4 regions of the Rhizobium sp. NLR8a genome follow, and region 1 is predicted to be linked to each of the others. Evidence: predicted binding sites of a transcription regulator. Region 1 holds the regulator's gene; each other region holds the start of a gene.

Evidence for each region. Region 1 encodes PhoB, which activates phosphate uptake and scavenging genes when phosphate is short. Its sites were predicted from a motif close to TGTCATNNANCTGTCAT; they were not measured.
Region 2: a site for PhoB is predicted at 4,668-4,684, ahead of HJC04_RS13425 (YdcH family protein). Genes of this name have one in related genera too.
Region 3: a site for PhoB is predicted at 5,765-5,781, ahead of HJC04_RS28070 (UDP-2,3-diacylglucosamine diphosphatase). Genes of this name have one in related genera too.
Region 4: a site for PhoB is predicted at 3,424-3,440, ahead of ppk2 (polyphosphate kinase 2). Genes of this name have one in related genera too.

The regions. Positions count from the first base shown of each region.
Region 1 is NZ_JABDWI010000004.1:273,350-280,688, forward strand. Features, by position in the region: gene pstC (phosphate ABC transporter permease subunit PstC) at 1-646, shown strand, start outside; gene pstA (phosphate ABC transporter permease PstA) at 643-1,965, shown strand; gene pstB (phosphate ABC transporter ATP-binding protein PstB) at 1,981-2,796, shown strand; gene phoU (phosphate signaling complex protein PhoU) at 2,840-3,553, shown strand; gene phoB (phosphate regulon transcriptional regulator PhoB) at 3,714-4,397, shown strand; gene HJC04_RS09565 (GcrA family cell cycle regulator) at 4,691-5,224, opposite strand; gene HJC04_RS09570 (aspartate aminotransferase family protein) at 5,648-6,847, shown strand; gene argF (ornithine carbamoyltransferase) at 6,885-7,339, shown strand, end outside.
Region 2 is NZ_JABDWI010000006.1:232,226-239,564, forward strand. Features, by position in the region: gene ggt (gamma-glutamyltransferase) at 1-465, opposite strand, end outside; gene HJC04_RS13400 (alpha/beta fold hydrolase) at 590-1,645, opposite strand; gene HJC04_RS13405 (hypothetical protein) at 1,761-2,375, opposite strand; gene ykgO (type B 50S ribosomal protein L36) at 2,484-2,609, opposite strand; gene HJC04_RS13415 (5-(carboxyamino)imidazole ribonucleotide synthase) at 2,774-3,850, opposite strand; gene purE (5-(carboxyamino)imidazole ribonucleotide mutase) at 3,847-4,341, opposite strand; gene HJC04_RS13425 (YdcH family protein) at 4,358-4,561, opposite strand; gene HJC04_RS13430 (YdcH family protein) at 4,789-4,962, shown strand; gene HJC04_RS13435 (helix-turn-helix transcriptional regulator) at 5,158-5,418, opposite strand; gene HJC04_RS13440 (sulfite exporter TauE/SafE family protein) at 5,486-6,250, opposite strand; gene HJC04_RS13445 (thiamine phosphate synthase) at 6,359-7,012, shown strand; gene HJC04_RS13450 (tetratricopeptide repeat protein) at 7,023-7,339, shown strand, end outside.
Region 3 is NZ_JABDWI010000017.1:90,198-97,536, forward strand. Features, by position in the region: gene HJC04_RS28045 (NADP-dependent malic enzyme) at 1-1,323, opposite strand, end outside; gene HJC04_RS28050 (FAD-binding oxidoreductase) at 1,564-3,003, shown strand; gene HJC04_RS28055 (SAM-dependent methyltransferase) at 3,206-4,030, opposite strand; gene HJC04_RS28060 (histidine phosphatase family protein) at 4,302-5,051, opposite strand; gene HJC04_RS28065 (hypothetical protein) at 5,236-5,571, opposite strand; gene HJC04_RS28070 (UDP-2,3-diacylglucosamine diphosphatase) at 5,842-6,654, shown strand; gene HJC04_RS28075 (MFS transporter) at 6,819-7,339, shown strand, end outside.
Region 4 is NZ_JABDWI010000012.1:148,502-155,840, reverse strand. Features, by position in the region: gene HJC04_RS23185 (carbohydrate ABC transporter permease) at 1-508, shown strand, start outside; gene HJC04_RS23180 (ABC transporter ATP-binding protein) at 516-1,598, shown strand; gene HJC04_RS23175 (GMC oxidoreductase) at 1,684-3,336, shown strand; gene ppk2 (polyphosphate kinase 2) at 3,492-4,406, shown strand; gene HJC04_RS23165 (hypothetical protein) at 4,565-4,756, shown strand; gene HJC04_RS23160 (aldo/keto reductase family oxidoreductase) at 4,885-5,760, opposite strand; gene HJC04_RS23155 (LysR family transcriptional regulator) at 5,858-6,769, shown strand; gene HJC04_RS23150 (pyridoxamine 5'-phosphate oxidase family protein) at 6,814-7,293, opposite strand.

The sequences.
Region 1 (7,339 bases):
CATCTACATGGCCGAATACGCCTCGCCGAAGGTGCGCGGCGTCTCCAAGCCGCTGCTCGAAGTGCTCGCCGGCATCCCGACGATTGTCTACGGCTTCTTCGCCCTCGTCACCGTCGGCCCCTTCCTGCGCGATTTCTCCGCGCAGATCAGCGGCCTGCTCTCCGGCAACTATTCGAACTTCATCCAGGCACAGAGCGTTCTGACCGCCGGTATCGTCATGGGCATCATGCTGATCCCCTACGTTTCCTCGCTGTCGGACGACATCATCACCGCCGTACCGCGGGCGCTGCGCGACGGTTCGCTCGGTCTCGGCGCCACACGCTCCGAAACCATCAAGAAGGTGGTCCTGCCGGCGGCACTTCCCGGCATCGTCGGCGCGCTGCTGATGACCGCCTCGCGCGCCATCGGCGAAACCATGATCGTCGTGCTGGCCGCAGGTGTTGCCGCCCGCATTCAGATCAACCCCTTCGAGCCGATGACCACGGTGACCGTCAAGATCGTCAATCAGCTGACAGGCGACCTCGAGTTCACCTCGCCGCAGACGCTGGTCGCCTTTGCGCTTGGCATCACGCTGTTCTGCATCACGCTTAGCCTCAACATCTATGCGCTCTACATCGTGCGCAAATATCGGGAGCAGTACGAATGACGAACATTGTTTCTCCCGCCGTCGGTGTCACCGTTTCCAAGGCGCCTGCCCGCCGTGACATCGGCATCAAGCGCCGCTATGCCGCCGAGCGCCGGTTCCAGGCCTACGGCATCGCCGCCATTGCCTTCGGCCTCATCTTTCTCTTCGTCCTGCTGTGGACGGTGATCGGCAAAGGCTACACCGCCTTCCAGCAGACGACGATCACCCTGCCGATCGAATTCGCCGAAAAGACGATCGATCCGAACGGCAAGCGGGCGACCGATCCTTCGGTGCTGATCGCCGCCAACTATCCGGTTCTGCTGCGTGACGCGATCGTCAAGCAGCTGAACATCAATGCATCGAGCCGTCCGGATGTGCGCGATGCAACCGCCATGCTCTCCAAGAGCGCGCCGATCCAGCTGCGCGATCTGGTCGTCGCCGATCCCTCGATCATCGGCAAGACGGTCAATGTCACCCTGCTCGCTGATGCCAATATTGACAGTGCCAACAAGGGCCAGATCGATCTTTCCGTCGATGAGAAGAACCGCAAGGTCAACGACAAGCAGGTCAACTGGATGAACCAGATGAAGGCGGGCGGCGTTCTCCAGAAGCAATTCAACAGCGGCCTCTTCGTCAACGGCAATTCCAGCCGCCCGGAGGCCGCCGGCCTCGGCGTTGCCCTCATCGGCTCGCTTTACTTGATGCTGATCGTGCTCGTTCTGTCGCTGCCGATCGGCGTCGCCGCCTCGATCTATCTCGAGGAGTTTGCGCCGAAGAACAGGCTGACGGACCTGATCGAGGTCAACATCAACAATCTCGCCGCCGTCCCGTCGATCGTCTACGGTCTGCTCGGCCTTTCCGTCTTCATCAACTTCATCGGCCTGCCGCGCTCGGCTTCGCTGGTCGGTGGCCTGGTGCTGACGCTGATGACCCTGCCGACGATCATCATCGCCACCCGCGCGGCTCTGCGCGCCGTGCCGCCTTCGATCCGCGCCGCAGCGCTCGGCCTCGGCGCCTCGAAGATGCAGATGGTGTTCCACCATGTCCTGCCGCTTGCCATGCCCGGCATCCTCACCGGCACGATCATCGGCCTGGCGCACGCGCTTGGCGAAACCGCGCCGCTGCTCTTGATCGGCATGGTCGCCTTCGTCGCCAATGCGCCCACGACACCGCTCGAGCCCTCGACGGCCTTGCCCGTGCAGGTCTATATGTGGGCGAACGAGGCCGAACGTGCCTTCGTGGAGCGTACTTCGGGTGCCATCATCGTCCTGCTCCTGTTCCTGATCGTCATGAACATGGGCGCCATCCTCTTGCGTCGTCGCTTCGAGCGCCGCTGGTAAACGGAGTTAAACATCATGAACATGCTGACGGAAGCTGCAGTTGAAAAGGCGCTGGATCAGAAGATGAGCAACGTCCCGTATAAAATGATTGGACAGGATGTCTCCGTATATTACGGCGAGAAGCGCGCGCTTTTCGACGTGAACCTGAACATCCGCGAAAACACCGTAACCGCCCTGATCGGCCCCTCGGGCTGCGGCAAGTCGACCTTCCTGCGAAGCCTCAACCGCATGAACGACACGATCGAAGGCTGCCGCGTCACCGGCAAGATCACGCTCGACAGCGACGACATCTATGATCCGGATATCGACGTGGTCGAACTTCGCGCCCGCGTCGGCATGGTTTTCCAGAAGCCGAACCCGTTCCCGAAGTCGATCTACGAAAACGTCTCCTACGGCCCGCGCATCCACGGTCTCGCCAAGTCGAAGGCCGATCTCGACCAGATCGTCGAGAGCAGCCTGCAGCGCGCCGGCCTGTGGAACGAGGTCAAGGACCGCGTGCACGAATCCGGCACCGGCCTCTCCGGCGGTCAGCAGCAGCGCCTGTGCATTGCCCGCGCCGTCGCCGTCAGCCCGGAGGTCATCCTGATGGACGAACCCTGCTCGGCCCTTGATCCGATTGCCACCGCCAAGGTCGAGGAGCTGATCCACGAGTTGCGCGAGAACTACACGATCGTCATCGTCACCCACTCCATGCAGCAGGCCGCGCGTGTTTCGCAGCGCACCGCCATGTTCCACCTCGGCAACCTCGTCGAGGAGAACGACACCGACAAGATGTTCACCAACCCCGACGATCCACGCACCCAGGATTACATCATGGGTCGCTTCGGCTGATCCCGGCGACACGAAGCTTTCCGTTATTCGAGGACAAAGCCCCATGGCATCGACACATATTTATTCCGCCTATGATGATGATCTGAAGTTCCTCTCCAGGCGGATTTCCGAAATGGGCGGCCTGGCCGAACAGATGGTCGCGGAATCCGTCCGGGCGCTGGTCAACGGCGATACGGCGCTGGCGCAAAAGGTCATTTCCGACGATGTGATCCTCGATCACACCGAACGCGAGATTGGCGACAAGGCGATCGTCACCATCGCCCGCCGTCAGCCGATGGCCTCGGACCTGCGCGAGATCATGGGTTCGATCCGCATCGCCGCCGATCTCGAACGCGTCGGCGACCTCGGCAAGAACACCGCCAAGCGCGTCATCGCCGTGCAGAGCACAGGCGTGCCGCGCAAGCTCGCCCGCGGCCTCGAGCACCTCTCCGAGCTGGCGCTCGTCCAGCTCAAGGAAGTGCTCGACGTCTATACGACACGCGCCGCCGACAAGGCGACCGCCATCCGCGAACGCGACAACGAGATCGACGCGATGTACACCTCGCTGTTCCGCGAGCTCTTGACCTACATGATGGAAGATCCGCGCAACATCACGAGCTGCACGCATCTGCTCTTTTGCGCCAAGAACATCGAGCGCATCGGCGACCATGCCACCAACATCGCCGAGACGATTTACTACATGGCGACGGGCGCCCAGCCGGAAGGCGATCGTCCGAAGGATGACAGTGCCAACACCGTCGGCGCCGCGACGGAATAATTGTTCCGAACGAGCCGCCCGGGCCAGCCGCCCGGACCAGTCACTTGCGTGCGCGCCCGTTCGGGGCGCGCAAAGAGGTCGCAGCCAATTTCTGAATTTGCGCAGGACGCCTGCTTAAATCGTCCCGGTTTAAGGCTTGTGCGCGAGGAGACGGACACGCATGATCCCGAGAGTCGCAGTTGTTGAAGACGAGGAAGCGCTGAGCGTGCTTCTTCGCTATAATCTTGAGGCGGAAGGCTTTGAGGTCGATACCATCCTGCGCGGCGACGAGGCCGAGATCAGGCTTCAGGAGCGCACGCCCGACCTTCTCATCCTCGACTGGATGCTGCCCGGCGTCTCCGGCATCGAACTCTGCCGGCGCCTGCGCATGCGGCCGGAAACCGAGCGGCTGCCGATCATCATGCTGACGGCGCGCGGCGAGGAGAGCGAGCGTGTGCGCGGACTGTCCACCGGCGCCGACGATTACGTCGTCAAGCCCTTCTCGACCCCCGAGCTCGTCGCCCGCGTCAAGGCGATGCTGCGTCGGGCCCGTCCCGAGGTGCTGTCCTCGGTGCTGAAATGCGGCGATATCGAGCTCGACCGCGAAACCCATCGTGTCCACCGCAAGAGCCGCGAAGTCCGCCTCGGCCCGACCGAATTCCGGCTGCTGGAATTCCTGATGTCGTCGCCGGGCCGGGTCTTTTCCCGTTCGCAGCTGCTGGACGGCGTCTGGGGCCACGACATCTATGTCGACGAACGCACCGTCGACGTCCATGTCGGCCGCCTGCGCAAGGCGCTGAATTTCTCCAATATGCAGGACGTCATCCGCACCGTCCGCGGCGCCGGTTATTCGATGGAGGCCTGAAGGCTGAGGGAGTGTGGGGTTGGCGTTCCCGCCAAACGCACGGCAGTACGGCTTGTGAGGCCCGCCTTGTCGTCCATCGTCGCCGCTGCGGAGCCAGCGTCGTTGCGCCGGCGAGGCTTATGCGTCTCGGCACCACCTTTCCATCGCGCCTGCAAAGCCGACTTGTCCCGGCGCCACCTCTCCTCCGTCAAGCCCTGGCATGACGGAGTGTGGGGGTTGCTAAACGCAAAGGTCACTTCCCACTCGAATAAGAAACGGCGGCCCGTTTTTTATGTCTGGCTATACCGGTCCGCTCAGCTGACCCGCGCCGCCGCCCGGCGGCGTTCGTTGATCGGCTGATAGGCAAGCTTCTGATGATAGCTGCAATAGGGCGAATTGTCCGGGGATTCGCAGCCGCAGAAATGGAAATCTTCCTTGAGCGGATCGCCGACCGGCCACTTGCAGGTGCGTTCGGTGAGCTCCGTCAGGCCGAGGCGGCGGGAAATCGGCACCACCACGTTGCCCTTCGGCACATATTCCATTTCCTCGACTGTATCGATCTCGATCTCTTCCTTCAGCAGGGTTGCGCCCTGCTGGCGGGTCACGGTGCGGGTGGCGATCCGGGAGGCGTAGTTCGGCGCGCGCGGCGCGGATGTCTGGCGCTTCGGCGTGCGCGCCGCGGTGGCCGTGCCGCCGGCCTTGGCGCGGCCGGGAAGGCTGAGCCTGTGCACCTTGCCGATAACGGCGTTTCGGCTGACCCCGCCAAGCTGCGCAGCAATCTGGCTGGCGCTCAGTCCTTCGGCCCAAAGCTTCTTGAGTTTCTCGACCCGCTCGTCTGTCCAGTTCATGCCCTGTCTCCACCTTTTGCGTTGGTGATGGCAGAATCCCTCACCGTTGTCCCGGAAGCCTCCGAAACAAGAAACGCTTGATCAATTTTGGTGACTAGTTCCGCCGCATGCAGTCTAGTAATTGAACTTTAACCTAGTGTGAGGCTGACTCCGTGACAAGAGTCGCGGGAATCCGGATGAATCGAATTTCAAGTTTTTCCCCAACTTGCTGCCTCTGCGTGTCATTTCTGCAATAATGCCTGTTGAAGGCCGAAAGTGCCCCTGTACAAGCTTGCGGCATACGCTAAGGCCGCAGTTTTGTTGACATTGCAGCGCGAAAAGGAAATAGTACCGCTCGCCGCCGAAAGGCGGCATTTTTGATTTTTCGGACCTGGTTTTGTTAGCCGGAATCCGCGCATGACAACATTGAACGGGAGACCCGCGATGGCTGAAGCCGCGCCGCTTTACGACACCTATTCTCGTGCCCCGCTGCGGTTCGAGCGAGGCGAGGGCGTATGGCTGATCGCCGAGAGCGGCGAGCGTTATCTCGATTTCGGCGCCGGGGTCGCCGTCACCTCCGTCGGCCACGGCAACCCGCATGTGGTCGCGGCGCTGAAGGAGCAGGCCGACAAGGTCTGGCACCTCTCCAATATCTATGAAATTCCCGGCCAGGAGCGCCTGGCCAAACGCCTGACCGACGCCACCTTCGCCGACAAGGTGTTCTTCACCAATTCGGGCGCCGAGGCGCTCGAATGCGCCATCAAGACGGCGCGCCGCTATCAGTTTTCCAAGGGCCATCCCGAGAGGTTCCATATCATCACCTTCGAAGGCGCTTTCCACGGCCGCACGCTGGCGACGATCGCCGCCGGCGGCCAGGAGAAATATCTCGAAGGTTTCGGCCCCAAGGCGCCGGGTTTCGATCAGGTGCCGTTCGGCGACATCGATGCCGTGCGTGCCGCCATTACCGATGCGACGGCCGCAATCCTGATCGAGCCGGTGCAGGGCGAGGGCGGCGTGCGTCCCGCCACCAGCGAATTCATGAAGGCGCTGCGCCGGATCTGCGACGAAAATGGCCTGCTGCTGATCCTCGACGAGGTGCAGACGGGCGTCGGCCGTACCGGCAAGCTGTTTGCCCATGAATGGTCCGGCATCACGCCTGATATCATGGCCGTCGCCAAGGGCATCGGCGGCGGCTTCCCGCTCGGCGCCTGCCTTGCAACCGCCGAGGCCGCTTCCGGCATGAAGGCCGGCACGCATGGTTCGACCTATGGCGGCAATCCGCTGGCCATGGCGGTCGGCAGCGCCGTGCTCGACGTCATCCTCGCCGATGGCTTCCTTGAGCATGTGCGCGACGTCGCGCTCGTCTTCCGCCAGGGACTGGCCTCGCTCAAGGATCGTTATCCCGATGTGATCGAGGATATCCGAGGCGAAGGGCTTCTTCTCGGTGTCAAGGCTGCGGTTCCCTCGGCCGAATTGCTGCAGGCGATCCGCGCCGCGCATCTGCTCGGCGTGCCGGCCGGCGACAACGTCATCCGCCTTCTTCCGCCGCTGGTGGTCACTGCCGAGGAAGCCCGCGAAGGGCTTGTGCGCCTCGAGCGCGCCGCCGAGAGCATCCGCGCCGCCAAGATCAAGAAGACGGCTTGAAGGGATCGCCGCCTTCGGGCGCACGACAGGTAAGAACATGGCTCCTAAACATTTCCTCGATCTTTCGGCCGTCACATCGGCCGACCTCAGAACCATCATGAACGACGCGCTCGCCCGCAAGCAGGCCTTCAAGGCCGGCAAGGGCGACAAGCCGCTCGCCGGCAAGATGCTGGCGATGATCTTCGAGAAGCCGTCGACGCGCACCCGCGTCTCTTTCGACGTGGGCATGCGCCAGCTCGGCGGGGAAACGCTGTTCCTCTCTGGCACCGAAATGCAGCTCGGCCGCGCCGAGACGATCGGCGACACCGCCAAGGTGCTGTCGCGTTATGTCGATGCGATCATGATCCGCACCACCGAGCACTCGCGCCTGCTGGAGCTTGCCGAACATGCGACCGTGCCTGTCATCAACGCGCTGACGGACGATACCCATCCCTGCCAGATCATGGCCGATATCATGACCTTCGAGGAGCATCGCGGCCCGATCAAGGGCAA
Region 2 (7,339 bases), on a different contig from region 1:
CAGATCCTGGCGTGAGCGGGTGCCGTATTTCTCCCGCGCCGTCTCGAAGCCCTTGACCGAACCGGGAACGCCGACGGCGAGGTAGCCGTCAAGGCTGGCGCGCGGCACGATATCGCCCTTGCTATCGAGATACATGGTCTTTGTCGCGGCGAGCGGCGCGCGCTCGCGGAAATCGAGGAAGGTCTTGCTGCCGTCTTTCAGGCGAATGGTCATGAAGCCGCCGCCGCCGAGATTGCCGGCCGAGGGATAGACGACCGCCAGTGCATAACCGACGGCGACCGCCGCATCGACGGCGTTGCCGCCGCTCTTCAGCACCTCGACGCCGACATCGGTCGCCAGATGCTGGGCGGTGACGACCATCCCGTGTTCGGCTTCAACCGGTGCGGGCGACGCCGCGAAAGCCGTCGTCAGAGTTAGCGACAAGGCCGATATGACGGAGATCGTCCCGATATGCAGGCGGCCCATGATTTCCCCTCCTATGGACAACAACGGAAAGACATATGGGGCTGCTGCGGTCCGCGGCAATGCGAGGAGCAGGCTTTGTGCGAGGAAGCCGGCCGAATGTCCGACAGGGACACCGCCGGAGAGATCAAACGCGGTGGAGAGCGCCCGGCATCCGCGACGGCTGGATTTGGATCGCTTGATCGCGGAGAGAGGCGGCGAGCCGCTCTTCGGCACGGCGGGCGGCCGCCTGGAGGTCGCGGGGCTCGCCGGCGATCTTTTCCATGGCGGCGATAGCGACGTCGGTGGCCAGATAATCCGGCTTATGGCCGACGCCGCCGACCGTAACGAGTTCGGAACCTGGTATATCGCGGGCGAGGCCGCGCGAATGCAGGTGTTCCCAGACGATCTTGTCGCGGTCGCCCGTGATGATAACGGTCGGCGCGGTGATCTGCGAGTAGAGCGGCGACTGCTCCTTCACATAGGCGAGCAGTCTTTTGAAATCGGCGGCATTGTTGTGGAAGGTGCGCGGGCGCAGCACCAGCGACGGGCCGGTTTTTTCGATGTAGTCGGCAGGGCGTGGATTGGGACGGAAAACGTTCAATGTGCCGCGCTCCAGCCGGCTCAGTCCAAGCGGAACGACGATGGCGTGGTTGAAGAGCCAACCGATGACCGGCACGGTCGCCACGTGATAATACCAGTCGATGCCGCCGGGCCACGGATGGGTGGCGGGTGCGAGGAAGAGCAGACCAGCGGTCTTATCCGGATGGCGCAGTCCGAAGGCGGCGGTGATCGCGCCTCCGAAGGAATGGCCAACAATGATCGCCTTCTCGATGCCGCGCTTTTCCATCAGTCGAGCGATTGCATCGGCCTGGCCCGAGGGTACGGCGTTCTCAGGGCCGCCGCGCTCGGAATAGCCGTGACCGGGACGATCGACGAACAGCATTTCCGCCCGGCCTTCGAGCGGGGCGCGAAAGGCGACGAACTGATCGAGCAGATTGCCGCTGGCGCCGTGAATGAAGACGAGCGCCGGCAGGTCCGCATTTTGGGGACGTTCGACATGGACGGCGTTCATGCGGTAGCCGCCGACATCCGTCAATTCACCGATATTCGGATAGGTCCGTTCGAATTGCCGCGCCTTATAAGAAGAGTAACCGATGGCGGCTGCGAGCGGGGCAAGAAGGGCGGAAACTTCGGCAAGCATGATCTTAACGGCGACAGTCGATGGATTTTGCGAGGGGCGGCGGTCGCGTCAAATTGCCCTCGACAGGTTCTAAAATTGCGCGCTCCGGCCGAAGGTCAAGCTTGATCGGCCGGCTTCAGGTGCGATTGCCGGCGAGTTTTTCCGCAAGCATGTTGACCTGCTCCTGCGCAGTGCGATCGGCGGGATAGATATCGAGTAACCGTTCCCAGGCCTTCAGGGTCAATTGATCGTTGCCGGAATTGCTGAGGATCGCGGCCATGCCGGAGAGCGCGCCGAAATGGCGCGGCTCGATATCCAGCACATGCTCGATGTCGGACATCGACTTGCGGTAATTGCCCATGACGAAATTCAGCGTGGCGCGGCGATTCCAGCTCTCGGCATAATCGGGCTTGAGGGCAATCGCCTCGTCGAGGAAATCGAGAGCGGCGGGATTGCGCTTTTCCTCAATCGCCTTGTCGGCCCATTGCATCAGTAGGTTCACGGTCGCGCTGCCGGAATCATTCCATTCCAGACGAATTTCGTTGGCAATGCTGCTGGCCTTGTCAGGATCACGCTCGCGCTTCAGCTGGCTGAAGAGCTGGTCGAGACGCTGCTTCGGCGAACTATTGGCATCCCTCCGCTCGACAATGACGTTGTTTTCCGCCGCGGTGGCCGGGAACGGGGAGGTGGAGAGGATGAAGGCGAGCGGCAGCACCGCTGACGTCAAAGCAAAAAAGCGCATGGCGGACATATTAGCCCGCCAGCGCCGAAGATCAAACAAATTAGACGTGATCACCGCAGCGACCCACCGGATGTCCGTCGGCGCAATCTGCGCGGCGCACAATCCGGATTCGCGCAATCAGCCCTGACGAGCCTTGTAGCGCGGGTTCAGCTTGTTGATGATGTAGATGCGGCCCTTGCGACGAACCAGACGGTTGTCACGGTGACGAGCCTTGAGCGACTTGAGCGAATTCTTGATCTTCATTTTTCTGATCCGCGATCTCTATGGGGGAATTCACATTCGCCCGTAACTTTAACAATCAAAAGCGCGCCGTCGGGGCGCGCTCTTTAGGTGGGGGTGCAGATACCTCGTCACCTCCAGCGTGTCAACCACGTGACGGTGTTTTTCCCAAGCCGCAGGACCGTTTCTCACCGCGAAACCGGCAATTTCGGCGCCAATGTCGTGACATGACCCATCTTGCGGCCGGGGCGCCACTCGCTCTTGCCATAGAGGTGAACCAGCGTGTCGGGACGTTGCAGCCAGTCGCGGACGGCAAGGATATCGTCACCGACCAAATTCTGCATGACGCAGTCGGAGTGGCGCTCGCCATTGCCGAGCGGCAGGCCGGCGACAGCGCGGATATGTTGCTCGAACTGGCTGACGACGCAGGCGGCTTCCGTCCAATGACCGGAATTGTGGACGCGCGGCGCCATCTCGTTGGCGATCAGGCCGCCATCGGCAAGCACGAAGAATTCGATGCCGATCACGCCGACATAGTTCAACGCGGCGAGAATCTTTTCGGCCGATCGACGAGCGGCCTCCGCTGTCGTCGCCGAGATTGCGGCCGGAACGGTCGAGGTATGGAGGATGCCGTTGCGGTGGACATTCTCGGCGGGATCGAAGCAGACGACCGTCCCATCCGCGGCACGCGCGGCGATGATCGAGACCTCGCGCTCGAAGGCGACGAAGCTTTCGAGGATGAGCGGCACGGCCCCGAGCGCGGCATAGGCACCGTCAGGATTGTCGGCGGGCGAGCGGAAAACCTTCTGCCCCTTGCCGTCATAACCGAGGCGGCGGGTCTTCAGCACGCCCTGGCCGTCGAAATCTTTCAGCGCGGTTTCGAGATCTGCCTGGCTGTCGACCGCATGAAAGCGAGCGGTTGAGATGCCGCAGCCGTTGAGGAAGCGTTTTTCGACGAGCCGATCCTGGGCGGCCTCAAGCGCCTTGGCAGGCGGATAGACGGCGATGCTTGCCGAGAGCGCTTCGGCGGCTGCGACGGGCACGTTTTCGAATTCGTAGGTGACGACGTCGCAGGCGTCTGCCAGTTCGGCCAGTGCCGCCGGATCGTCATAGGCGGCAACGATCTGCCGGTTCGCCAGTTGGGCGGCGGGGCAGTCGAGCTGCGGCTCGAGGATGACAGTGCGGAAATTCAATCTGGCGGCGGCGATGGCCAGCATGCGGCCGAGCTGGCCGCCGCCGACTATGCCGATTGTTCCTATGGTCATTGGTTGTCCATTGGATATTCGGCGACGGCAGCACTCTGGCGCTCGCGCCATTCGTCGAGCCTGTCGGCAATCTCTTCGTCGGAAAGGGCCAGCACGGCGGCGGCGAGAAGAGCGGCGTTGACCGCACCCGCCTTGCCTATGGCGAGGGTCCCAACCGGAATGCCGGCCGGCATCTGCACGATGGAAAGAAGGCTGTCCTGGCCGGACATGGTCTTCGACTGGACCGGCACGCCGAAGACCGGCAACGGCGTCATCGATGCGGTCATGCCCGGCAGATGCGCCGCACCGCCAGCACCGGCGATGATGACCTTGAAGCCTTCCGCACGGGCGCCCTTGGCGAAATTCATCATGCGCTCGGGCGTACGATGCGCTGAGATGATGCGCGCATCATAAGCGATTTCCAGCGCTTCCAACGTGTCGGCCGCGTTCTTCATGGTCTCCCAATCGGATTGGCTGCCCATGATGATGGCGACGAGTGGTCTATCTGTCATCCTGCGGCGGTTCCTTTCAGGCAATGATGTCGGGAACGATCTGGTCTTCCAGCTTGGAGAGCTTGTCCTTGATGACGAGCTTTTTCTTCTTCATGCGCTGGATTCGCAGAGCGTCGCATCCGGTCTCGATCATGGCGTTGATCGCAGCGTCGAAATCCTCGTGCTCCTGGCGCAGACGCGCCACCATGAGCCTGATTTCCGCCTGTTCCTGATCGGCCATATGCATTCCCCGTTATCGTCCACGGACCTTGTCCGATCTGCCGATGATTTCCGCAAGCTCCTATCACCAAATACGGGTAACGGCTAGTTAGTCGTGATCATGAATTTGCCATCGCATCTTCATCTTTTGGCCTTCGACAAGCCTTCAAAAATATGTCACAGTCCGCCCGTTGACACCTTGATCCCCGACGACGATGGTCGGGGAGGGTAAGAGGAAGGAAGGGTCAAATGACAGTTGAAGCTCATCTTGAATCACTCCAGAAAAAGCATGTTGCTCTCGAGGAGGAGTTGCATGCACTCAGAACAGCTCCTTCTATCTCCGATACAGAAATTGCCGAATGCAAGCGCCGCAAGCTGCGCATCAAGGACGAGATTCAGCGTCTCAAGTCATCCGTCCATTAATCTTCCCAAGGGTCGCCGGGCGATCATCTTGCGCAAGAGGTAAATCCATCCATTCCGCCTAAAATTTGCAAGAACCGGTGATCACACCAGAATTGCGCCAGCCCGATGCTTGTGACGTCGCGGCTGGCGCGTTTGCGTCTGCTTGCGGCAAAAGGGCGTTTTTATGATGCGTCAGGGGTGTGATCGGAGGCGCGGTCAGGCCCAGAACTGATCCAGCCACAGATTGAGCTTGTCAAAGCCGCGGTTGTTGACCGCGTAGATGCGTTTCGTACCTTCCGAGGTCACGGAGACAAGATTGCTGTCGAGCAGTGCCTTCAGGTGCTGCGAGACAGCGGGCCGACTGATCGGCAGGCCCTCGGCAAGCTCGTTGACCGTGCGCGGCGCGCGCCGCAATTCCTCCAGCAGAAAGCGCCGGTTCGGGTCGGCAATCGCAGAGAAGGGGTCCGTGTTCGACATGGCAGAAACGCTACGTCAAACCGGCCGTTGCAGCAAGGAAATTGTGCATTGCAGCGTACTGCCGCCCTTACCAGCCGAGGCCCTCGCGTATGATCAGAAAGGCCGCGATCAGCGCCATCGCATACATGAAAGGATAAAAGATCTGCGGCTTCATGCGGCGCACGCACCAGGCCCCGGCAAGGGTGGCGAGCGGCGCGAAAGGCAAGAGCGTGGCGGAGGTCGCAAGGTTCTGCGTGTCGAGCTGGCCGAGGGCAAAGTAGGGAATGAGCTTGATGGCGTTGAGGATTGCGAAGAAGCGCACGCTGGTGCCGGTATATTCGCGCGGCTCCAGTTTGAGCGGCAGGGCATAGATCTGAAACGGCGCGCCGCCGGCATGGGCGACGAAGCTGCCATATCCGGAAAACGTTCCCCAGAGGGCGGCAGCGACCGGCCGCTGTCCGTGCGGGGGGATCGTCTTGCTGGCGCCGGGGCCGAAATTGTTCCAGAAATAGCGCAGGCAGAAGAGGATCGTCACCGCGCCGATGACGACGCGCAGGACATTGCCGGGAACAAGCGCCGAGGTCGCCCAGCCGAGGGCAATGCCGAGAATTGCGCCCGGCAGCATGATCTTCAGCGTCGCCCAATCGCCATGCCTGCGCCAGATGACAAGCGAGATCATGTCCATGAAGACCAGGATCGGCAGCAGGATTGCCGCCGCCTCGAGCGGCGAGACGACCAGGGCGAGAAAGGGCAGGCCGATCAGCGACAAAGCGTCGCCCATGCCGCCTTTTGCGAGACCAACAAGCAGAACCGCGGGCACGGCGGCGTAGTAGAATGACAAGTCCTGCGGCATGCTTTCGACGTCCTCCTCTTGCAAGCCTCCTCTAACGGAACTACTCACACAAAACGAGTGCGGATCCGTCTTTTCGAGAAGGGAATTCGCAGGAAACGGAAAGACCTCATGACCGAACCCGAAAACCGCTGCCGCCTGGTGCTCATCGTCCCTGATATTGCCGACGCCGATGAACAGGCAAGGATCGTCACCGATGCGCTGAAGGGCGGCGATGTCGCCTCCGTCATCGTGCCGCAATACGGGCTCGACGACGGCGCCTTCCAGAAACATGCCGAAAAGCTGGTGCCGGTGATTCAGGATGCGGGGGCCGCCGCGCTGATTGCAGGCGACAGCCGCGTGGCGGGACGGGCGAAGGCCGATGGCCTGCATATAACCAGCAACGCGCAGGCACTGTCGGAGGCGATCGACAAACACGCTCCGAAGCTGATCGTCGGCGGCGGCAATGCCAGCGACCGGCACAATGCGCTGGAGATCGGCGAAGTCAGGCCGGATTATATCTTCTTCGGCAAGCTTGATGGGGATATCAAGCCGGAGGCGCATCCCAAGAACCTCGCGCTCGGCGAATGGTGGGCCTCAATGATCGAAATCCCCTGCATCGTCATGGGCGGCACCGATCCCGTGTCGGCTCTTGCCGTTGCCGAGACCGGAGCAGAGTTCGTGGCGCTGCGGCTGGCGGTGTTCGGGGAGCCCGGCCGAGCGCCATCCATCGTTGCCGAGATCAATGCTCTGCTTGACGAAAAAGCGCCACGGTTTGAGGATTGAAATCCCGCTCATGCCGATCCTGCCCGCCCGCCCTTTGAAATATCTGCTTGCCAGCATAGTCGCCCTCACTGCGGGCGGGTCTGATATCGCCGTGGCGCAGGCACCGGACAGCGTCATCAGCCAGCCCGGCGCTGCGCCGGCGTCAAGCTTTCGTACCGACCGGCACACCAACGGGGATGTGAAGCCCTCGGACGGTGTCGGCGTTTTTGATCGCATGGGCGCGAAGCTGCCCGACCTCCCGCCCGAGAAAGATTACAAAGGTCCGATCGACGAGGCGTACGGCGCCTATCAGCGCGGCTATTATCTGGCGGCGATGGACAAGGCGCT
Region 3 (7,339 bases), on a different contig from region 1:
GAAGCCGGAGCGGAAGACGAAGCGGTTCAACTGATCGAGGTAGGCGTCGAAATCCTGGATCGGGCGGCGCGCGACGCCGCTCTGTTCGGCGGCCTTGGCGACGGCAGGGGCGATGCGCAGGATGAGGCGCGGATCGAAGGGGGAAGGGATCAGATAGTCGGGGCCGAAGACCGGGGTCTCGCCGGAATAGGCGCGAGCAGCGACATCGGAGGGTTCTTCGCGGGCAAGCGCTGCGATGGCGCGCACGGCGGCCATCTTCATTTCCTCGTTGATCGTCTCGGCGCCGCAATCGAGCGCGCCGCGGAAGATGTAGGGGAAGCAGAGGACGTTGTTGACCTGGTTGGCGAAGTCCGAGCGGCCGGTGCAGATCATTGCGTCGGGGCGGGCAGCGCGGGCGAGATCCGGCATGATCTCCGGCGTGGGATTGGCGAGCGCCATGATCAGCGGCTTGTCGGCCATCTGCGCCAGCAGCTCCGGCTTCAGGACGCCGGCGGCCGAGAGACCGAGGAAGACATCGGCGCCGCCGATATTTTCGGCGAGCGTGCGCGTGTCGCTCTTCTGGGCATAGACGGACTTCCATTCGTCCATCAGTTCGGTGCGGCCCTCATAGACGAGGCCTTCGATATCGTGGACCCAGATATTTTCGCGCTTGGCGCCGAGCGTCACCAGCAGATTGAGGCAAGCAAGGGCGGCCGCACCCGCGCCCGAGGCGACGATCTTGACGTTATCGATCGCCTTGCCGGCGAGTTCCAGCCCGTTCAGGATCGCGGCGGCAACGATGATCGCGGTGCCGTGCTGGTCGTCGTGGAAGACCGGGATTTTCATCTTCTCGCGCAGGCGCCGCTCGACCTCGAAACATTCCGGCGCCTTGATGTCTTCAAGGTTGATGCCGCCGAAGGTCGGCTCCAGCGAGGAAACGGTCGAGACCATCTGTTCGACGCTCGCGGCGTCGATCTCGATGTCGAAGACGTCGATACCGGCGAATTTCTTGAAGAGCACGGCCTTGCCCTCCATGACCGGCTTCGAAGCCAGCGGCCCGATATTGCCGAGTCCGAGCACGGCGGTGCCGTTGGAAATCACGGCGACGAGATTGGCGCGCGAGGTATATTCGGCTGCCATTTCCGGGTTGTCCCGGATGGCAAGGCAGGGGGCGGCGACACCCGGCGAATAGGCGAGCGCGAGATCGCGCTGGTTACCGAGCGGCTTGGTCGCCTGGATCTCCAGCTTGCCGGGGCGGGGATAGCGATGGAAGAAGAGCGCCTGCTCGTCGAGATCGCCGCCCGGCAGGTTCTTGTCCGTCTTGGATTTATCCTGGTGATCCATTGCCGCCTCCGTGCACGTCTTTTTCTGGAGTTCCCTCCATACATCAATCGGATACGGGCGACAGTATGGAAATGAGGGCTGGAAGAAGTTTTCGCGAGACGGGCGTGTCCCACGACGCCGCAGGCCGGCCGAGTATCGGCATCGCCAGTATTAATCCTTTTGGAAAACTTGTTTGACGCCCCCTGCGAGCGCAAGATGCTGGCCGCGACGGTGCGGGGCGCCGGTCGCATGGAGGAAATCATGGACAATTTGAACCTCACGACCCTGCAGCGGGGTCAGACGATGGTCAATGACGTGGCCATGGATGCGTTTGCCGCCGGTTTTCGCGGCAGTCTCCTGACCAGCAACGACGTGAATTACGGCGAGGCGCGGGCGATCTGGAATGCGATGATCGATCGCCGGCCGGGGCTGATTGCGCGCTGCGCAGGGGCAGCTGATGTCGTGCGCGCGGTGCGTCTTGCGCGCGATAACAATCTGCTCGTTTCGGTGCGCGGCGGCGGGCACGGCATTGCCGGCAATGCCGTCTGCGAGGGTGGTGTTGTCATCGACCTGTCGCCAATGAAGTCCGTGCGGGTCGATCCCGAGACGCGCCGCGCCAGGATCGAGCCGGGCGCTACGCTCGGCGACGTCGACAAGGAAACGATGGCTTTCGGGCTGGTGCTGCCGACCGGCATCAATTCCACGACCGGCATAGCCGGCCTGACGCTCGGCGGCGGTTTCGGCTGGCTCACCCGGAAATTCGGGCTGACCCTCGACAATCTGATTTCGGTGGATGTGGTGACGGCCGATGGCGAACTGGTGAAGGCGAGCGAGACCGAGCGGCCGGACCTGTTCTGGGCCCTGCGCGGCGGCGGCGGCAATTTCGGCGTCGTGACCTCCTTCGAATTCCAGCTCAACCCGCTCCATCCCGAAGTTTTCGCCGGACTGGTGGTGCATCCCTTCGCCGATGCGGAAAAAGTTCTCAGAGAGTATCGCGAGGCGCTGGAAACAGCACCCGACGAGCTGACCTGCTGGGTGGTGATGCGCCAGGCGCCGCCGCTGCCGTTCCTGCCGGCTGAATGGCACGGCAAGGAAATCGTGGTGCTCGCCATGTGCTATTGCGGGGACATGGCGGCGGGCGAAAAGGCGGCGGCGAGATTGCGTGGGATCGGAAAGCCGATCGCCGACATCGTCGGCCCGATGCCATTCATCGGCTGGCAGCAGGCATTCGACCCGCTTCTAACGCCCGGCGCCCGTAACTACTGGAAGAGCCAGGATTTCGCCTCCCTCTCCGATGCGGCGATCGAGGTTCTCACCAATGCCGTGCGGAAGTTGCCAGGGCCGGAATGCGAAATATTCATCGGCCATGTCGGCGGCGCCGCCGGCCGCGTGCCGACCGAAGCCACAGCATTTCCACAGCGCAGTTCGCATTTTGTCATGAATGTCCATGCACGCTGGCGGGAATCCGAGATGGACGGAAACTGCATCGGCTGGGCACGCGAACTCTTTGAGGCAACCAAACCGCATGCTGTGGGTACTGCCTACATCAACTTCATGCCGGAGGACGAGACCGATCGGGTCGAAATGGCTTACGGGGCCAATTATGCGCGCCTTTCCGAAATCAAGCTGCGCTACGATCCGAACAATCTGTTCCGGATGAACCAGAATGTGAAGCCGATGGCGGCCGTGCGGGCTGCGTGACGGGCCGCGACGCGCGTCGGCTCAAGCGGTCTGGTCAGGCACGAGTATTGGACCGATGGAGGCAGGTGATTGGCAAGCCACCAATGTCGACGCTGTACCTCAATTGGAACGCTTCTTGTCGCAGGAGACAGGCCTTTGCGACAGGTTTGCGAAATTAGGCTGCCGCACTTCAAGCGCTGGCAGCTTTTCGCGGAATTGCGAATTACGTGGCAACTGTGGTTGGAGCTGCGGAATCGTTGGAGAACCATACGTCGCGGAAGATCGCGGCGGCGCTTTCGTCGGGTTTGCGATCTCTGGTGAGCCAGGCGGAGCGGATGGTTCGTGCGCCGGTGCGATCCGGGACTCTAAGGCTCTGGCGAGGGTCACTTGCGCCAATGCAGGGAATGAACCAAGCTGGCATTAATGGCTGCGCCGAGAATTCCGATTGACCTCGAGTGATGAGCATCGTGACGGCAACATCCTCGTTCGGGCGCCAAGGAAAGATCATACGACCGCCTGGACGCAATGATTCGAGCCAATGTGCTGGCGGGGCCACAACGCCGGCATTCACGTAGATCACGTCGGATGACGGCAGCGTCAGCACAGTAGCGTCACCATGAGTAACCGAAACCCCTTCGAAGGGAACGAGGTTCTCACGCGCACGCTCAGCAAGATTGTCATCGATTTCAAAGGCATGCACGCTGCCGTATGGGAGCGTCAACATCGAGAGCATTGCGGTGTAGTAGCCAGTGCCTGCTCCGATATGGGTCACCACTTCGCCGCGCTGTGGATTCACGCTCCCGAGCCAACCTGCATGCAACAGGGGCTCGCCGTTGTTGATGCCCTTCGTCCGATCAAGTGCGACCAGCACGTTCTGATTAACATGCACCGGATCGTCGCTCGGAGTTTCAATGTAGCGATGCCGGTAGGATTTCTTCCAAGGATGGACGGCGATATGCCACGGACCGGGACCAAGGAAGGCTTCGCGGGGTACAAGGTCGAAAATGCGTTCATACCGTTCATCCGGCGAGCCTGTGGCCGCGGCCATCATCCTTGCGTTTAGCCGACGGACTTCTTGCAGTACGAGACTTGATCTCCTCGTCATTTCGACATCTCTCCTTCATCGTCTCCGAACCGTCATGCGGATGGCAGTGTTGAAATAGAGCTTTCAGAATGTCTCACGAGCTATTTCGGGAAAATGAACCATCTGCAACTCTGTGCCGCAAGTGAATATGGCACCAATCTCTGCTTGAATTCACATTTGCCTGGGACTGGCCGAACCTCGTGCACATGGATGAGTGCGCGAACTCAGGAACGGTTTACCCACCGCACTTCGGCGTCATCCTCACGTCAGCGCCATAGGCATCGCGCAGTTTGTCCTCCTGTCCCGGCTGCCGGTCGGCGGCCTGGTGGAGCAGGATCGTGTCGTAGCCCTGCAAACGCGTTCCCTCGATCAGCGTGACGTCGGAATTCCCAGGATTGTCGGATCGCTCGAACCAGTCGACGGAGTGGTGCAGGAAATTCATTTCGACCGCGCGGTTGGTGACGCCATGGCCGACGATCGCGACATTGTGGTCGCCGGTCTCGGCTTCGCGCATGACGGTCTGGAGAAAGAGACGCACCCGCTGCGCCACGTCCGCCCGGCTTTCGCCGTCCGGCGGCCGTGCATAGAACTTGCCGCTGTTGTTGCGGAGCCTCGCCCATTTTTCGAATTCCTCGGGGAATTTCTGTTTCTGCTCGGCATGATCGTAGATTTCGGTGAAGAGGCCGAAATCCTGCTCGCGCAGAAGATAATCTTCCCTGACATCGCCGACGAAGTTTTCCGGCAGCACTTCGAGCAGCGCATCCTTGCTCTGGCGCGTGCGCAGGAACGGCGAATACCAGATATGCAGCTTCTGGAATCCCTCGCTCGGCAGCCCTCTCAGGTACGAGGCGATGACAGCGCCTGCCTCCGCCGCCTGGCGATAGCCCCACTCGGTCAACGGCACGTTATGATCGCCGAACTGACGGTAGGCCTGTTCGTTGATGTTGCCGAGGGATTCGCCGTGGCGAACGAGAAAGAGACGCATCGGCCATCCCCGCTTCATCGGATATGGAATCGTCGTCATCATGAACGCGCTCGATTGGCAGGGCAATATCGTCGGTCGGAAAAGGGGGCGAGCGTTTGGTCGCCGCTTGCCCCAATCCGCTTGGCCCGTCGATCTTGTTCACTCGGTTCCAAAATCAAGGAGCGAGGGAGGGGCTTCCGCGCTATCAGCGGCCCTGGAAGATCTTGACGAGCTTTGGCGTAAACCGGTGAGCCTTGATGTCGAGCAGATCCTGATACGTGGCCCGACCGGAGATCGCGGCCGCCAGATATCGCTGGCAGGCGACCCTCGGAGCGTCCTTGTCAGAGACGTTTGTCACGATCCCGGCGGTGCGACGCGCATTTGCATCGAAATCCTTTGCGCAAACTTTGACGAACTCATTTCTCGCTCTGGTGCTGCCTTGCAGCAACGTGACGGTCGCATCATAATCCTGCTGCGTCGGTGCACAGCCTGCAAGTATTGCAATAGAAATCATTATCGTCGCGGTGTGGACATGCATCATCAACCCCCAAGGATACGCCAAATCGGCACCTGCTGTTAATTTGATTCTCGGCATGCGGGAAAGATCTAGAACCTCGCGGCACGAAATTATGGTGATCGGATTTCCGATTTCGGTTTTGCGACCTTCGTGACCGACGGGACCGGCGTTTACCATCCAGACGGTATGGGTCGGTCTGCAGGGCTTTTCCCCAGCTTGTCATCTTCCTGAAACACGAGTCTGGTTTTGGAGGGCTAGATGAAAGATGGGGCACGAGCACTGTTCGTGACAAACATGATGGAACCCAGACATTTCCGCACGCTCTTCATTTCCGATATTCATCTCGGCTCGAAGGCCGCGAAGGCTGATTTCCTGCTCGATTTCCTGCGCTACCACGAGGCAGACACCATCGTGCTCGTCGGCGATATCGTCGACGGCTGGCGTCTGAAACGCAGCTGGTACTGGCCGCAGGTCTGCAACGACGTCGTCCAGAAGCTGTTGCGCAAGGCGCGCAAGGGCACGCGCGTCGTTTATATCCCAGGCAATCACGACGAATTTCTGCGCGACTTCCCGGGCATGCATTTCGGCGGCATCGAGGTCGTCGAGCGTATGATGCATGACGGCGCGGACGGCAAGAGATACCTGATCCTGCACGGCGACGAGTTCGATGTCGTCGTCCGCAACGCCCGCCTGCTCGCCTATCTCGGCGACTGGGCCTATGATACGGCGATCCGCATCAACATCCTGCTCGCGGCCGTACGCCGCCGCCTCGGCATGCCTTATTGGTCGTTCTCCGCCTGGGCGAAGCTGCAGGTCAAGCACGCGGTCAATTTCATCGGCGAGTTCGAGCGCGTCGTAGCCGAAGAGGCCCGCAAGAGCGGCGCCGACGGCGTGATCTGCGGCCACATCCACCACGCCATGATCCAGGATATGGACGGCATTCGCTACATCAACACGGGTGACTGGGTGGAAAGCTGCACGGCGGTTGCCGAACATGCCGACGGCACCTTCGAACTGATCACCTGGCGGGCGCTTGCCACCGCCGTACCGGCGCTTACCGCCATCGAGAGTACCGAAGAGGCGGAACTCGCCCCGCAGGCGGCGTGATTTTACGGCCGTCGCTGTCGCGGCGGCTCGCCGGCAATTTAGCCGTTACCGCGAGGTAACAGGCCATATTTATTTTCTAAAACGTTTCCGGACGGCTATTTCTCGCAATAGGCGCCCCCCGGGTGGTGTGTTAGGAAAACATCCAGTTTCCTTCAGGTCCACAGATGATTCCCGCTCAACATTTCCCGGGTGAGGGAGCGCCGCCGCGCTTCCGGCTGCTCAGTGCGCTGTCTTATTGCGCGCCGCTGCTCGTCAATGGCGTCGTGCTGCCATTCTTCCCGGTATGGCTGGAAACCCATAGTTTCAGCGACCATGAAATCGGCATTATCCTCGCCATACCGATGGTGGTTCGAGTCTTGGTGGCGCCTGTCGTCGCCATGATCGCCGACCGCATGAAGGAGCGCGCCACCGTGCTGCTCTGGTCGGGGAGCCTGTCGCTGCTGACGGCGATCGCGCTTTACTGGTCGACCAGCTTCTGGCCGGTGACAATCGTCTTCGCGCTGCAGGGCGCCAGCTTTGCGCCCTATGTGCCCGTGGTCGAATCGATCGTCATTTCAGGCGTGCGGCGTTGGGGGCTCGATTATGGGTCGATGCGCGTGTGGGGCTCCATCGCCTTCATCGTCTCGACGCTGGTCGGCGGTCAGCTGATCAGCCGGTGGGGCGGCGGCATGGTGCTCATCGTCAT
Region 4 (7,339 bases), on a different contig from region 1:
GTTAATGGCCGGTGGTCTCATCCCCTATCAGATCTTCCTCTATCCGATGGTCCGGGGCATGGCGAATATCGGCCTCTACAATTCACTCGCCGGCATCATTCTCGTCCACGTCATCTTCGGTCTGCCGCTGGTGACGCTGCTCTTCCGCAACTATTTCGTCAGCGTGCCGGAGGAGCTCTGCAAGGCCGCGCGCGTCGACGGCGCCGGTTTCTGGCGCATCTTCTTCGAAATCATGCTGCCGATCGCCGTGCCGATGGTCGTCGTCGTCTCCATGCTGCAGTTCACCGGCATCTGGAACGACTTCCTGCTCGGTCTCGTCTTCGCCGGCCGCGACAACCTGCCGATGACCGTGCAGCTCAACAATATCGTCAATACCACGATGGGCGAGCGCACCTACAATGTGAACATGGCGGCGACGATTCTCACCGCCATCGTCCCTCTCGCCATCTATTTTCTGTCCGGCCGCTGGTTCGTGCGCGGCATCGCCGCCGGCGCAGTCAAGGGGTAACGCTTCCATGCAATCCGCCGTCTCCGTCAAGGACCTGAAGATCGCCTATGGCCACCACACGGTGATCGAGAAGATGTCGATCGACGTCGCGCCCCGCGAGTTCCTGGTGCTGCTCGGCCCTTCCGGCTGCGGCAAGTCGACGCTTTTGAACGCCATTGCCGGCCTGGAGGACATTACGGCGGGCGAGGTGTGGATCTCAGGCAGGAACGTCAGCTGGGAGGAGCCGAAGGATCGCGGCATCGGCATGGTCTTCCAGTCCTACGCGCTCTATCCCCGCATGTCGGTGCGCAAAAACCTCTCCTTCGGGCTTCGCGTCGCTGGTCTGCCGAAGGCCGAGATCGAAGCGCGCGTCGCCCGCACCGCCGCCCTCCTCCACCTCGATATGCTGCTCGATCGACGCCCCGCCGAACTATCCGGCGGTCAGCGCCAGCGCGTCGCCATCGGCCGGGCCCTGGTGCGGGAAGTGGACGTGTTCCTCTTCGACGAACCGCTGTCGAATCTCGACGCCAAGCTCCGCAACGAATTGCGCGTCGAGATCAAAAAGCTGCATCAGAGCCTCGGCAATACCATGATCTATGTGACTCATGATCAGGTCGAAGCGCTGACGCTCGCCGATCGCATCGCCATCATGCGCGATGGCGTCATCCAGCAGCTCGCCTCGCCGGCGGAGATCTACCGCCGCCCGGCCAACCTCTTCGTCGCCGGCTTCATCGGTGCTCCGGCCATGAATTTCATCGAGGGCCGGATCGAACGCGACGGCGACACTCTGCTCTTCCGGAGCAACGGGCTGGCCGTCGATCTCTCGGGATATGCTTTCCGGGCCGCGGTGGCGGAAGGGCCTGTTACATTAGGAATTCGCCCTGAGCATCTTGTGCTCGACGGGGTGGTAAGCGGGCTGCCCACCATTCCTGGCCACGTTTCCGTCGTCGAGCCGATGGGATCGGATACCGTCGTCTGGTTCGACTGGACGGAGCAGAGCCTCTCGCTTCGTCTTATGGGCGACGTCGACGTCAAGCCGGGCGATGCCGTGGCTCCGGGCCTGGATATCGCCAAGGCGTCGCTCTTCGCCGCCGATGGATCGCGGCTATGACGCGCCATCCCTGCGCTTTCCCGCAATTCCGGACGCGTCTCACGCTGCTTTGAGGAATTGCCCCAGGACAGGATTTGAAAGAGACATGTCTGAGATCGTTTATGATGCGCTGGTGATCGGCTCCGGCGCTGCGGGTTCCTTTGCCGTCAAAGAGCTGACGGCCCATGGACTGTCGGTGCTGCTGCTCGAGGCTGGGCCGGCCGTCGGCCCCAGAGATTTCGATCCGGCGCGCAAGAAGGCGCCGGCAAGCAGCATCAATATCTGGGAGCGCGCACGCGCCACACTGAAGGGGCAGCCGATCCAGGCGCGGTCGGCCTTCTTTACTGAACGCTTCAGCCACTTCTTCGTCAACGATCGCAAGAACCCCTATACGACGCCGAAGGGTGAGCCCTTTCTCTGGATCCGCGGCCGCCAGGGCGGCGGGCGTCTGCACAGTTTCGGCCGCGTGCTGCTGCGCTGGACCGACGATGATTTCAAGATCCGCTCGCGCAGCGGAAAGGGCGTGGACTGGCCGGTCTCCTATGACGAGCTTGCGCCCTTCTACGACGAAGTGGAGGCCTATCTCGGGCTGTACGGCAACAGGGACGATGTGCCGACCTTGCCGGACGGCCTCTATGCGAAACCGGCAAGCCTGACGCCCGCAGAACAGATCTTCAAGCAGGCAGTGGAAAGCCGCTGGCCGGAACGGCGCGTCGTCTCCTGGCGCTATATCGCGCCGGACGCCGAACGCATGCCGCGACCGCTGCGGGAGGCAAAGGCGAGCGGGCGGCTCACAGTCCGCTATGACGCCATCGTGCGTCGCATCACCACCCACGAAAAGACCGGCCGCGCCACCGGTGCGGAATTCATCGATCGCAATACGGGCAAGGTTTCGACGGCGCGTGCCGCGACGGTCGTGCTCTCCGCCTCGCCGATCGAGAGCGTGCGGCTGCTGCTGAACTCGGCATCGGCAAGACATCCTGATGGACTCGGAAACAGCTCGGGCGGGCTCGGGCGTTATTTCATGGACCAGCTTCCATGCCTCGCCTTCGGCTCTTTTTCCAAGGCGAAGGGTTGGGCCGTTGACGATTCCGCTCCTGTCGATCCTTTCTACAATCCGTCGGGTGGGATCTTCATCCCGCGCTTCGGCGAGGGTGACGCCGCCCGCGGCGATTTCGACTATCAGGGCAGCGTCGGCAGGGCGCCGGTTTCAGAGGAGACCGATGCGCGTCTCGCCTTCTTCGGCTTCGGCCGCATGCTGCCCTATGCCGACAATCGCATCACCCTCGATGGCAAGCGAAAGGATGCCTGGAACATTCCGGTGCCGCACATTCGCTGCGTCATGCAGGAGGAGGAGCAGCGGCTGCTTCGCCGGCAGCAGGAGGCGTTGATCGCCATGATCCGGGAGGTCGGCGGCGACCTGGAATTCATCGGCTCTCCCAGCGGCCTCAAGGAGATGGGCAGGGGCGCCTTTCCCGACGCCGATGCCTTCAGCCGCTTCATGTTTCGCAAATGGTTCCGCAAGACCATGTGCATGGGCGCGGCAATCCATGAAACTGGCGGCGCGCGCATGGGCGAAAGCCCGGAAGCCTCGGTGCTCAATCCCTACAACCAGCTCTGGGATGCCCCGAACGTCATCGTTACCGACGCCAGCGCCTTCCCGGGCAGCGGTATCGCGGGCACGACGCTCACCGTCATGGCGCTGACGATCCGCGCCTGCCGCAACCTTGTCGACCACTACCGAACGGGGCTGCTCTAGTCCCGCCTCCATCTCGTCGTGAGCGGCGTCGAAGAAGTTCGCCGGCATGTGGAGTGGCGAAAGAGGCGAACAAGTGAACGAGCTTTGGGTTATCCAACCGTCACACTAACTTTGCAGTGACATGCTCCTGTCAACTGAGCAGGAAGGGAAAGCCCATGTCTAAAACACATCAGGACCAGCTCAGCCGGATAAAGGCCGAAATCGCCGACAGCTTCGATGAGGAGCTGGAAATGCAGATGGAGGAAGACCGGCTGGACGATCTGGTCGTCGAAGGAATGACGGAACCCGCGGAGCAGACGCTCGATCGAAAGATCTATTTCCGCGAGCTGTTCCGGCTGCAGCATGAGCTGGTGCGGCTGCAGGATTGGGTCCAGTACAAGCAATTGAAAGTGGTGGTGCTTTTCGAAGGCCGGGATTCGGCCGGCAAGGGCGGCGCGATCAAGCGCGTGACCCAAAGGCTCAACCCGCGCGTCTGCCGCACCGTGGCACTGCCTGCGCCGACCGAACGGGAGCGCCATCAATGGTATTTCCAGCGTTATGTCCCGCATCTTCCCACCGCCGGCGAGATCGTGCTCTTCGACCGCAGCTGGTACAACCGCGCCGGCGTCGAGCGCGTGATGGGGTTCTGCACCCCTGACGAACTCGAGGAGTTCTTCCGCTCGGTGCCCGAATTCGAACGGATGCTCGTCCGTTCCGGCATCGTGCTGATCAAATACTGGTTCTCGATCACCGACGAGGAACAGGAATTCCGCTTCAAGATGCGCATCCACGATCCGCTGAAGCAGTGGAAGCTTTCGCCCATGGACATGGAAAGCCGCATCCACTGGGAGGAATATACCAAGGCCAAGGAAGAAATGCTGGCGCGCACACACACCAGGGAAGCGCCCTGGTGGGTGGTGCAGGCCGTCGACAAGAAACGGGCGCGGCTGAACTGCATCGCCCATCTTCTCGAGCAGATTCCCTATGAGGATGTGCCGAAGCCTGAGATCCAGCTGCCGGGCCGTATCCGTCATGCCGACTACATCAGGGCGCCGGTTCCGCCTGAAATGCTCGTACCGGAGCGCTATTGAAAGCATAGCTGCAACAAGTCGGCTGCCGAAGCGTTGAAGCCGAGACCGCATGGTCACTGCCACCGTGCGGTCAACGTGTGTTTCCCAACGGCTGCATCGTGAAGTATAAAGACTGAGCGTCCTTCGGCCGATAATACGGAGATGACAGGAGGTTGATCATGACGGGCTTTTGGAGATTAATCGTTCAGGAGGTTGTGCTCTCGGCGATTCTGGCCGCCGGCACTGTTATCGGCCTTCCCAAGCTTGCCGATCCGAACGCCAGTGCCAATTATCCTTTGGCAATCGTCGTTTTTCTGGCGATGTCAGGGGCCTTGGTGGCTTATGAGCTTCTGACACGGAAGCCATCCTGATGCTCTCGTTTACCGGCCGGTTGGCGCAGCCAACAAGGTGCTGCCGACCGACAGATTGCGCCGGCAGGTCCGGCAAGCTCGCTACGCCGCGCGAGAACACGGCGCAACGATTGCGCCGCCGGCAGCTGTCAGGCCGCGATGTCAGCCATATGATTCAGTTCCTCAACGGCATCATCCGGTAGCACCAATCCGGCAGCAGCGAGATTTTCCCTGAGATGGCCGAGCGACGACGTGCCCGGGATCAGCAGGATATTGGGTGCGCGGCGCAACAGCCAGGCGAGCGCCACCTGCATCGGCGTGGCGCCGAGGCGTGCGGCGACATTGGAGAGCGTGGACGATTGCAGCGGCGTAAATCCGCCGAGCGGGAAGAAGGGTACATAGGCGGTGCCTTGACGGGCGAGATCGTCGATCAGCCGGTCGTCGTTCCGATGCGCCAGATTGTACTGGTTTTGCACACAGACGATCTCGGCGATCCCGCGGCCTTCGGCGACCTGTTTTGATGTGGCGTTGCTTAAGCCCACATGACGGATCAGACCCTGCCGCTGGAGATCGGCCAGAACCGCAAGGGGTGCTTCTATCGAGCCTTCGGCCGGGCGATGCAGGTCAAATGCGATCCGGAGATTGACGACATCAAGCGCATCAAGGCCGAGGTTGCGAAGATTGTCGTGAACCGCCTGCGTCAGTTCCTGGCGCGAGAAGGCCGGAATCCAGGATCCGTCCGTGCCGCGCCGCGCGCCGACCTTGGTGACGATGACGAGATCGTCGCCGTAGGGATGGAGCGCTTCACGGATGATCTGATTGGTGACGTGCGGGCCGTAGAAATCGCTGGTGTCGATATGGTTCACACCACTTGCGACCGCCTCGCGCAGCACTGCCAGGGCGGTGTCATGATCCCTGGGCGGACCGAACACGCCAGGCCCTGCAAGCTGCATGGCGCCATAGCCAAGTCGCCTCACCGTGCGGTCGCCGATAGTGAATGTGTCGGACTGATTTATGATGGACATGATCTCGCTCCTTTCAAGAGATGAGGCCAAACTTACTCCTTGGCGGTGCGTATGATAACCGAGTACAATGCGCACAGGCTGTGCGGAGTGGCGAACAGTGAAAGCAGACCTGAGTGACCTCAACGCCTTCGTCGCAGTGGCGCGGGCGGGTGGTTTTCGCGAGGCAGCGCGCGCCAGTGGCAGCAGCGCCTCCTTCTTGAGCGAAGCGGTGCGTCGCCTGGAGGCCGATCTTGACGTCAGGCTCTTCAATCGCACGACCCGTAGCGTCGTTGCGACCGATGCCGGCAAGGGTCTGCTGGAGCGGCTCGGCCCTGCATTGACGGAGGTGGAGGCCGCGCTCGACGTGGTCAACCGTTTTCGCGACAGGCCGGCTGGTTCGCTGCGCCTCAATGTGCCGGTCAGCGCTGCACGGCTGGTGCTGCCCGCCATCGTCCCGCCATTCCTAGCCGCCTACCCCGACATTCGCCTGGAGATCGTCGCCGAGGAGAGCTTTGTCGACGTGCTCGCTGCCGGGTGTGACGCCGGCATCCGTTATGACGAGCGGCTGGAGCAGGATATGATCGCGATTCCGATCGGTCCGCGCTACCAGCGCTTTGCCACTGCGGCGTCGCCTGCTTATCTCGACCGCCACGGGCGGCCGCAACATCCGAGGGAACTTCTCGGCCATGCCTGCTTGCTGGGCCGTTTTGCCAGTGGTGCGCTGACGACCCCATGGGAATATGAGCGGGACGGTGAAGTCGTGCGGGTCGAACCGACCGGCCCATTGATCGTCAGGGTCGGTGGGGCGACCGATCTTTCCATCGACGCGGCGATCGCGGGCACAGGAATCATCTGCATTTTCGAAGACTGGCTGCGCCCGCATTTCGACAGCGGCGTCCTCGAGCCCATCCTCGAGCCGTGGTGGCAGCGCTTTTCAGGACCGTTTCTCTATTATCCCGGCCGGCGTCTGGTGCCTGCGCCGCTCAGGGCATTCATCGACTTCGTCAAGGCATCGGCCGGCCGGGCTTGATGTCCTTCGGCGAGCGGCATGCCTTCGGCCTTCGCGCCTATGTGTCAGAGCGTGACCTCGGCATTGTCGCCCATATCCGGTTTGCTGTTGGTGACCGCTGCGGCCGCCATTTTAATATAGCTGATGATGGTGCCGGGGCTGTCCCAATATTCAGCCGAAGACGGGGTAACCTTGAGGATGCGGATGGAGGGATCGTCGGGATTGTCCCACCATGCTTTTGCCGGCGTTACCCATAATTCACGGATCTTTTCGCGGTCGTTCTGCACCTCGGCCGTCCCCGATACGGAAACATATTTCTGTGCCTTGGTGTCAGCAAAGGCCAGGCAGACATTCGGCCAGCGGGCGACCTCGTCGTCCTTGTGACTGGCTAGATCAGTCAGAAAATAGACTGCATTTTCGAGTTGCGCGCTATAGACAGACATTGGTCGGGCGCGCAGATCGTCGCCGTTGCGGGTGGTCAACATGCAGAACCCTATTCTGTCGATCAACTCCCACACCCGTGTCGCGTCATCCTGCTCGGCCATCGTCATCTCCATTGTGGGAAAGACGGATTAACCATTGGCTTGAGCC